DNA from 3 places in the Rhizobium sp. ZX09 genome. Region 3 is predicted to be linked to each of the others. Evidence: riboswitches for the same ligand, from Rfam matches in the RefSeq annotation. Region 3 holds a riboswitch; each other region holds the start of a gene.
The links. A riboswitch is a leader RNA that binds a small molecule or an ion and turns the genes downstream of it on or off. The one in region 3 is predicted to bind cobalamin.
Positions count from the first base shown of each region.

Region 1: it holds a riboswitch for cobalamin, as region 3 does, so the genes downstream of both, BTN45_RS12960 (DUF1636 family protein) here and BTN45_RS21710 (ABC transporter substrate-binding protein) in region 3, are expected to answer to the same signal.
Region 2: it holds a riboswitch for cobalamin, as region 3 does, so the genes downstream of both, nrdH (glutaredoxin-like protein NrdH) here and BTN45_RS21710 (ABC transporter substrate-binding protein) in region 3, are expected to answer to the same signal.

Region 1 is NZ_CP031363.1:2,647,529-2,650,800, reverse strand. Features, by position in the region: gene BTN45_RS12970 (cobyric acid synthase) at 1-747, opposite strand, end outside; gene cobO (cob(I)yrinic acid a,c-diamide adenosyltransferase) at 749-1,366, opposite strand; cobalamin riboswitch at 1,499-1,716, shown strand; gene BTN45_RS12960 (DUF1636 family protein) at 1,834-2,259, shown strand; gene cobW (cobalamin biosynthesis protein CobW) at 2,256-3,272, shown strand, end outside.
Region 2 is NZ_CP031363.1:2,750,580-2,753,851, reverse strand. Features, by position in the region: partial or broken gene BTN45_RS13435 (ribonucleotide reductase N-terminal alpha domain-containing protein) at 36-1,295, opposite strand; gene nrdI (class Ib ribonucleoside-diphosphate reductase assembly flavoprotein NrdI) at 1,283-1,681, opposite strand; gene nrdH (glutaredoxin-like protein NrdH) at 1,693-1,923, opposite strand; cobalamin riboswitch at 2,219-2,443, opposite strand; gene BTN45_RS13420 (nucleoside triphosphate hydrolase) at 2,576-3,205, opposite strand; gene BTN45_RS13415 (ATP-binding cassette domain-containing protein) at 3,202-3,272, opposite strand, start outside.
Region 3 is NZ_CP031364.1:1,521,954-1,525,225, forward strand. Features, by position in the region: gene BTN45_RS21705 (GNAT family N-acetyltransferase) at 1-625, shown strand, start outside; cobalamin riboswitch at 751-985, shown strand; gene BTN45_RS21710 (ABC transporter substrate-binding protein) at 1,144-2,175, shown strand; gene BTN45_RS21715 (iron ABC transporter permease) at 2,172-3,200, shown strand; gene BTN45_RS21720 (ABC transporter ATP-binding protein) at 3,197-3,272, shown strand, end outside.

The DNA.
Region 1 (3,272 bases), on a different replicon from region 3:
TTTTCGCTCAGCCGGGCCGGAAAGACCGAGCGCGTCTTCAGCCGGCAGTTTCGTGGCATCGGAGAAATGTGGCAGAAGGCCTATCGAGGCCCAGCCTGTCCTTTTCTGAATTATCCGCATGCCGTCCGAAAACAACGCGGGATCACCGCGAAAGCGGTTGACGATGAAACCTTCGATCATCGCCGCATCGTCAGGTTCGAGGACGGCTTTGGTACCGACAAGGCTGGCGATGACGCCGCCGCGGTCAATATCGCCGATGAGGATCACAGGCGCGTCAGCAGCTCTCGCAAACCCCATATTGGCGATATCATTGGCACGCAGATTGATTTCGGATGCGCTGCCCGCCCCCTCCACCAGCACCAGATCGGCCTGTTGTTTCAGGCGGTTGAAGCTATCCAGCACGCGCGGCATCAACCCGGCTTTCAGGTGCTGGTAATCGGCTGCTCTGGCATTGCCGGCGATTTTGCCCTGAACCACCACCTGTGCCCCGGTCTCGCTCTGCGGTTTCAGAAGAACCGGATTCATGTGGACAGAGAGGGGTACGCCAGCGGCCCGCGCCTGCAGCGCCTGTGCTCGGCCGATCTCGCCGCCGTCGGCGGTAACGGCCGCATTATTCGACATGTTCTGTGGTTTGAACGGCATGACGGACAGGCCGCGCCTGACGAAGGCGCGGGCTAGACCGGCCACCATCAGCGATTTGCCGACATCCGAGCCGGTTCCCTGAAACATCAGAACCCGTGCGGCCATGTCAGAATTCTATCCCTGGCTGTGCTTTCACGCCCGCCTTGAAATGATGTTTTACCAGCGTCATCTCCGTCACCATGTCGGCGGCGTCGATCAGCGGTTGCTTGGCATTGCGGCCGGTGACGATGATGTGCAGATCGGGCCGACGGCTGGCCAGCGTCGTCACAACCTCGTCAAGCGGCAGGTAATCATAACGCAATGCGATATTCAGTTCGTCGAGTATCAGCAGGCCGATCGTCTGGTCAGCCATCAGTGTCACGGCTTCTTCCCACGCCTTCGCGGCAGCGGCAACATCGCGCTTCAGATCCTGCGTATCCCAGGTGAAGCCTTCCCCCATGGTACGCCACACCACCTTGTCACCGAACAGAGCCAGCGCCTGCTGTTCGCCGGTCGACCATGCACCCTTGATGAATTGCACGACGCCGACCCTGCGCCCGATGCCGAGCATACGCAACGCAAGGCCGAAGGCGGCCGTGGACTTGCCCTTGCCGGGGCCGGTATTGATCATCAGCAGACCTTTTTCGATGGTCTTTGCCGCGACTTCGGCATCCTGCACCGTCTTGCGGTTGACCATTTTCTGCCGATGGCGCTCGGCTTCGTTGTCGCTGATGTCGCGTGTCATCGCATATTCCTTCTTCACTCCAGCAGCCGGGAACTTATCCCTGCCCTTCGGAGCGGCGACTATACCCAATTTGCCGCACCCGGCAATGCGCGAGCCACGGGGGGCGGCATTGACCCCAAAGCCCGTTCGGCCTAAGGGTAAGGAACTGACGGTCTTTCCCCGGCAACGGGAAAAGCTAAGAGGGAACACGGTTCCACCCTGAAACGGGTCATTCCGTGGCTGCCCCCGCAACTGTAAGCGGCAAGCCCGCACCGTAAAGCCACTGGACCAGAGAGACGGTTCGGGAAGGCGGTGTCCGGGCGCTCATCGAGCCGCAAGCCAGGAGACCTGCCGTTTCAGGAAAAACGTCTACCGGGCGGGGTGCTCCGGTCAGTCGATGACGTCGAACAGCCGGTCTGTGCCTGTGCGCATACCGTTTTCGATATCCGCACCCCAAAGAATTTGACTTGGCGCGGGAACGATACGGTTTGGATATTTCAGCGACATCTTCACATGCTGGTGGAAACGCGCAGGATGAAACGGCGTCCGGTGTGGTCGTTTTCGTTTGCCGAAGCTGTCGCGACGAAGCTGATCCCAGCGCCGAGCCACGTGCCGGCTCACGTCTTGCCGAGGCCGTCACCGCAGAGGCGGAAGCGTCCGGCATCGCGGTCCGTTCCGTCAATTGTCTCGCCAACTGCAAACGTGGCCTCAGTGCCGTGCTGCGCAGCGCCAATGGCTGGTCCTATGTGTTTGGCGGGCTGAAACCCGACGATGCAGGGGACCTGCTGACCGGCGCGCGGCTTCTTTCTGCGTCTTCAGATGGCCTGATGCCCTGGCGCGGCCGCCCCGAACCATTAAAGCGCGGCATGGTGGCGCGCATTCCCCCATTCGATTTTACCGAGGAGAGATCATGAGCAACCATCTGGACCGCGTTCCCTGCACCATCGTCACCGGTTTTCTGGGGGCGGGAAAAACGACGCTGTTGCGGGGTCTTCTGGAAAAGCTGGACGGCAAGCGGCTCGCAATCATCGTCAATGAATTCGGCGATATCGGTATCGACGGCGAAATCCTGAAAGGCTGCGGCATTGAAAGCTGCCCCGAAGAAAACATCGTCGAACTGGCCAACGGCTGTATCTGCTGCACGGTGGCTGACGATTTCCAGCCCGCGATCGAACAGATTCTCAGCCGCCAGCCGAAGGTGGAGCATATTCTGATCGAGACCTCGGGTCTTGCCCTGCCTAAGCCGCTGGTCCAGGCTTTCCAATGGCCGGCCATCAAGAGCCGCGTGACCGTGGACGCCGTTGTGGCCGTGGTGGATGGCGCCGCCCTTGCTGAAGGAAAGGTCGCGCACGACATGGAGGCGCTCGCTGCTCAGCGGGCCAATGACGAGGCGCTTGATCACGATGATCCGGTTGAGGAAGTTTTCGAGGACCAGGTCGCCTGCGCCGATCTCATCGTTCTCACCAAGGCCGATCTTCTAGATGAAGCCGGCCTCGACAAGGCGAGGGCGCATGTGCTCGAACATCTGCCGAAGGCGGCGAAGATCGTTGTGGCCTCCAATGGCGCCATCGACCCCGCCGTGCTGATCGGTCTTGGTCTTGCCGTTGAAGAGGATATCGAAAACCGCCGCACCCACCATGACGGTGAACTCGACCATGAACACGACGATTTCGACAGCTTCGTGATCGACCTGCCGGCCGTGGCCGATCCGGAAGCACTGGCGGCGCGCATTGCCGAAACGGCTGCGGCTGAAAACGTCCTGCGCATCAAGGGCTTCGTCGAAGTTTCCGCCAAGCCCATGCGTCTGCAGGTGCAGGCGGTCGGAAGCCGGGTCAATCATTATTATGACCGCCCCTGGGCAGCGGGCGAGCAGCGCCGCAGCCGACTGGTCATCATCGGCGAAAAGGGCATCAATCGCGAAAAGATC
Region 2 (3,272 bases), on a different replicon from region 3:
CTGAACAAAATGAGGCTTACTTTGGTTCCAGGTGAATAGGAGAGATCGGCGTTGAACGCGCTCGCTTCGCTGACCTGCAGGATTTCCGAGCAGAGATTGCTCATGCTGATGCGACCGGCAATCGGATTGGCGCGGTTCACCGTATCCTCAAACATGATGTAGGGATAACCGCTCTCGAACTGGATTTCGGCGATCACCTGGAAGAATTCGCGCGCCTTGATCTTCTTCTTGCGGATGCGGCTGTCGGCGACCATCTCGTGGTATTTTTCCGTCACCGAGATTTCGGTGAAGGGCACGCCGTAGACCCGCTCCACATCATAGGGAGAGAACAGATACATATCCTCGTTGTTACGGGCGAGCTCGAAGGTGATGTCGGGGATGACGACGCCGAGCGACAGGGTCTTGATGCGGATTTTTTCGTCGGCGTTTTCACGCTTGGTATCGAGGAAACGCATGATGTCGGGATGGTGGGCATGCAGATAGACAGCACCCGCACCCTGGCGGGCGCCGAGCTGGTTGGCATAGGAAAACGAATCTTCCAGTAGCTTCATCACGGGTATGACACCGGAGGACTGGTTTTCGATCTGTTTGATCGGCGCGCCAGCCTCGCGAATATTGGTCAGTGAAAGGGCAACGCCGCCGCCGCGCTTGGAGAGCTGCAGCGCCGAATTGATGGAGCGGCCGATGCTTTCCATATTGTCTTCCACGCGCAGCAGGAAACAGGAGACCAGCTCGCCGCGGCTCTTCTTGCCCGCGTTCAGGAACGTCGGGGTCGCTGGCTGGAAGCGGCCGGAAATGATCTCGTCGACCAGATTGCGCGCCAGCTGCTCATCACCGCGCGCAAGGGAAAGCGCCACCATGCAGACGCGATCCTCGTAACGCTCCAGATAACGTTTTCCGTCGAAGGTCTTCAGCGTGTAGGAGGTGTAATATTTGAACGCACCGAGGAAGGTCGGAAAGCGAAACTTCCGGGCATAGGCCTCGTCATAGAGGTCACGAACGAAATTGAAGGAATACTGGTCCAGCACCTCCTGTTCGTAGTAGCCCTCCGCTACCAGATAATCGAGCTTTTCCCTGAGGTTATGGAAAAACACCGTGTTCTGGTTGACGTGCTGGAGGAAATATTGACGGGCAGCAAGACGATCCTTGTCGAGCTGGATTTTTCCGTTCTCGTCATAAAGGTTCAACATCGCGTTCAGCGCGTGGTAGTCCAGGCCTGCATCGAGCGGCGTCTGGCTTGCGGCTGTTGGCTGTTTGGTGTCCTTGCGCAGCGCGTTAGCGGTCAGCGTGTCCAAAATCGTTCCAATCCATGTTTGACGTTGGCGACATCCTCCTCAGTGCCGAGAAGCTCGAAGCGATAGAGAAACGGCACCGCGCATTTGCGCGAGACGATGTCTCCGGCGGATGCGAAAGCTGCGCCAAAATTGGTGTTTCCCGCCGCGATGACGCCGCGAATGAGATTGCGGTTGGAGGGTTCGTTTAAAAACCGGATGACCGGCTTCGGCACGGCACCCTTGGTGCCGCCGCCGCCATAGGTGGGCGTGACGAGCACATAGGGTTCCGACACCTGAGGCACGTCATCCTCAGCGCCGAGCGGCAGGCGAAGCAACCGCCGCCCCAGTTTCAGAAGGAAACGATGGGTGTTTTCGGAACGACTGGAATAATAGACGATCAGACCCATCGCCTGCCGCCTCAGCCGATCGAGCCGATCGAGCCGATCATGTCCGGCCGGAACCCCGCCCAATGGCGTTCACCGGCAACCACCACCGGAACCTGCATGTAACCGAGACCACGGACATGATCGAGAGCGTCAGCATCTTCGGAAATATCGACGATCTCATAGGGAACGCCTATGCGGTCGAGTGCGCGATAGGTGGCGGTGCACTGGACGCAGGCGGGTTTGCTGTAAACGGTGATGGTCATAATTTCCCTTTCGAAGCTATTTTGGACGCGGCAAAGCGTTGCCGATTGCAATCGCAATCGGGCGGCGGTGGTTTTGTCATTCAGGTAGGGCGTGCTCTCTCGGAGTTTTCTCGGGAACTCCGACTGGTTCTCCTGGAACTGCTGAAAGCCGCAGAAAATCACTCCCTACGCAGATGAGCGTAGCAACTCAAAAATATGCACTGGCATGACTTCACCCCGAAGCTTGTTCTGGAGGGGGCAGAAAAAGGCGCACGCAAATCATCTGCGTCTACACCTTCCTCCGGACACCCCGCCCGTGGACGTTTGCGCTCAAGGCAGGTCTCCTGACTTGCGGGTCACAACATCTATTCCGGCCTTCCCGGAGCGCTCAGCTCCAGTGACTCAAATCGGAACGATGCTCGCCGCTTACAGTTGCGGGGGCAGTTTCGGCCTTGCTTCACCACGATGGCGTTACGCACCGAATTCCCGTCTTAGCTCCCAATCCTTGCGAATCGGAAGAACCTCGAACACCACATATAGTATATGAGGAAATTTTTTCGTCAATAAATAGACACACAAAAGCCCCGCCCTGTGGATCAAAAAGATTCAACACATGGCCAACAATGACTTAACGGCGGGCCGGACACACCGCGCGGGAGATGAAGATGTTAATCTATTCCCAGATATCGATGTGGATATCGGCAGGACGGGTGTTTTCGATCACCCTTTTTCCGTTGGGAAGATCGTTTGCGAAAAGCTTTGCGTGGATCTGAGCTGCATCGAGACCATAACCCAGCCATCTGTTTCGCAGCCTCTCTTCCAGCACCGCTACGGACGGACCCACGAAGATAGTGAGATCAAAGCTCCCGGAAAGGTTTGTCCAGGGCGCTTCTTTCAGCAGCAGATAATTGCCCTCGGCGAGGATGAAGCGTGTTTCCGGAGCAATCGCACGGGCAGACGCGATGGCGATTTCACGGGAGCGATCAAACACCGGGACAAGCACCTCCTGCCCGCCCTTGCGAACGGCGGAGACGATATCGAGGAAGCCACGCACATCGAATGTTTCCGGCGCACCCTTCCTTGGCAGCAGTCCTCGCTCTTCGAGGATGCCATTGTCCATATGGAAGCCGTCCATGGGCAGAATGGCGGCCGTTTCGCCCCGTGCGCGCAAGGCGCCGCAAAGAGCATCCGCCAACGTGGATTTGCCGGCCCCAGGGGGACCGGCAATCGCGACGATGAAACGGGAGTGGCCTTCTGCCCGCTGAAAAACCTCTTCGACGATCGTCTCAAGCTTCAGCGTCATGCGGCGAGCGTTTCCTTCGGTGCTTCCTTGGCACCGGTCATGAAGGCGACGGCATCCGACATGGAAT
Region 3 (3,272 bases):
GGGGCGTGGCGTGGCGCCCTGGCTGGTGCGGCAGCTTCTGGCGAAATACCCGGCAACCGTCTTGCGGCTGAACGCCACCGACGTTTCACGTCGTCTTTTTGCAGGGCTAGGCTTTTCCGGAGATGCGGAAAAGGTGCAGCTGTTTCGGGGCAGGGCGCGCTCCCCCGTGCAGACACCGGGGCTTGGCAGAAAGCAACGGATCGAGCCCCTCTCGGAAGATCATTTGTCGGCGGTCGTGACGATTGACCGGGTGGCTTTGGGCGTATCGAGGCGGGGCGTGCTGCAACGCCTTCTGCGCGACAATACTGGCTATGGCCTTTTCGAGGTCGATCGTCTGGTGGCTTTCGCGCTGCGCCGGGCGGCCGGGCGAGGTCACATCGTCGGTCCGGTCGTCGCAGTTGAGGAGAAAGATGCGGTCGCGCTGGTGAGTCGGCATTTTGCCGATCTGGACGATCAGCTCGTCCGTCTGGATGCCGTGCAAGACCAGGGCGTATTGACCGATTTTCTGACGCAATCCGGCCTGGTCGTGATCGAAACTCTTACCACCATGTCGAAACAGGCGCCGCAGCCTGCGGGTTCGGGTCCGGCGAGGATTTTCGCCCTTGCGGGTCCATCGCTGTGCTGAAGCGCAGTTTTGAACCGCCTCAATTCGACTGATTATGTGGTGGTCCTGTTTCGGGCGTCGCCCGACGCGATGCGTTCCGCTGCGCTAGAAACATGCTTTGATGATTGACGCACTGCCCCTTGACCCTTATGTGAGAAAGCGACGGTTCCTGCAGCCGAAAGGCGAAGGGATTAATAGGGAACACGGTGCGGGTGATGATTATCGCCCAATGCCGTGGCTGCCCCCGCAACTGTAAGCGGATTGCCGCTCATCCTCGTGACGCCGATGGCGTCATGCCACTGCATTCTCCGGAATGCGGGAAGGCAGATGAAAGGCGCAAATCCGTGAGTCAGGAGACCTGCCGTCAAAATATAAACCATCGTTACGGGCGGGGAAGCCCGGAAGAGGAGATTGTAATGTTATTTCATAACATTTGGTTTGCGTCCTGTTACCGTTCTCCGTACAAGACGTTCCGTGGTTGCTGCGCATTCTGACGCCGCTGCTCTGGAACAAGCGATTTCATTTCGATTGGAGAACACATGTTTCATTCTGGACGCCTGCCGGTCCGCGCCGGCTTTCTCGCTGCTGCGCTTGCAGTTCTGCCCGCCGCCACCGCCACTGCCGCGGAAACGGTATATCCCTTGACAATCAAAAGCTGCGGTCACGACATCACTTTCAAGCAGCCGCCCGCCCGCGCCGTCTCCGTCGGCCAGAGCACGACTGAGGTTCTTTATCTGCTCGGACTGGCCGACAAGGTCGTTGGCACGGCCCTGTGGATCGGCCCGGTCCTTTCGGGCTATGAGGAGGCCAATTCCAGGGTGGAGCGTCTGGCCGACAATGATCCTAGCTTCGAGGCCGTCGTTGGAAAGAGGCCGGACCTCGTCACAACGCAGTTCCAGTGGCAGATCGGCCCCGAGGGCGTTGTCGGTACGCCGGCGCAATTCGCCGAACTCGGCATTCCTGTTTACACCTCGCCGGCAGATTGCGTGGGCAAGGACAATTCCGGGGGCGGCGACGGCGTGCGCAAGGCCGGCTTCACAATGGATTTGATCTATCAGGAAATCCGCGACCTTGCGCAGATTTTCAACGTCCAGGATCGCGGCGAAGAAGTGGTCAATGATCTCAAGAAAAGGGAAGAGGCTGCCCGCGCAAAGATTGCTTCCGCAAACGGCAAGCTTTCCGCCGTCTTCTGGTTCTCCAGCGCGGAACTGGATATCGATCCCTATGTGGCGGGCCGCAACGGCGCGCCCGGCTACATCATGTCGGCGCTCGGCCTGAAGAATGTGATCGAGAGCGACGAAGAATGGCCAACGGTCGGTTGGGAAACCATCGCCAAGGCCAATCCCTCGGTGATTGTGGCCGGAAAGATGGACCGCCGCCGTTTCCCGGCTGACGACATCGCCGTCAAGCAGAAATTCCTCGCCACCGATCCCGTGGCCAGCATCATGCCAGCTGTCAAGGAAGGTCACGTCTTCGAGATGGATGCCCAAGCGATGAACCCGACCATCCGGACGATCGAAGGCATTGAAACGCTGGCTGAGGCAATTTCGGCTGCCGGTCTCGCCAAGTGAGCGGGTTTTCAATCCATCTCGGCAGAGGAGGGCTGGTTTTTGCCGCGCTCGCCCTGCTGCTCGGCGCGCTGATGGCCGGGGCGGCCATCGGCGAAACCGCCATTCCATTCGATGTGGTGGCGAAAACCATCGCCAACCGGGTGTTTGACGCCGGTTATCCGCTGGAGCCGCTGGATGAGGGAATTGTGTGGAGCTATCGTCTCAGCCGCGCCGTCGTGGCCGCCTGCTGCGGGGCTTCACTGGCGCTTGCCGGCGCGGTTCTGCAATCGCTGCTGCGCAACCCGCTTGCCGACCCCTATATCCTCGGTATTTCCGCGGGCGCCTCCACCGGAGCGGTGGGCGTGGCCCTTCTCGGCTTTGGGGCGGGCTTTCTGACAATGCCGGCGGGGGCACTGATCGGTGCCTTCGTCGCATTCTCGCTTGTCAGTCTTCTGGCGGTGCGTGCAGGGCACGGCAACAGTGCCATCATCCTGGCCGGGGTGGCCGGTTCGCAACTGTTCAATGCCATGACGTCCTTCATCGTCACCAAATCCGCCAATGCCGAACAGGCGCGCGGTATCATGTTCTGGCTGCTGGGGAACCTCTCGGGCGTGCGCTGGCCGGATGTGTGGCTGGCCCTGCCGGTCAGTGTTGCCGGTCTTGCGGTTTGCCTCTGGCACGCCCGGGCGCTTGATGCTTTCGCCTTCGGCGGGCAGGCGGCCGCCTCGCTCGGCATTCCGGTGCGGCGGACCTATGCAGTACTGATCTCGGTTTCGGCGATCATGACGGCGGTGATGGTCTCGCTGGTCGGGTCCATCGGCTTTGTCGGCCTCGTCATTCCCCACGCGGCACGCATCTTCGTCGGCGTCCGCCATGGGCTGCTGCTGCCGGTGACAGCATTGACCGGTGCGGTATTCATGATCATCGCCGATATTCTCTCCCGCATTGTCATTCCCGGGCAGGTGCTGCCCATCGGTGTCATCACCGCGCTTGTCGGCGCGCCCGCCTTCGCCTTCATCCTCGGACAGAAGAGGGGACGTTCGTGAAGCTATCCGCTCATGACCTGAAATTTCGCGCAGGCAATATCGACATCGTACGCGGTGTCTCGCTCGATGTCG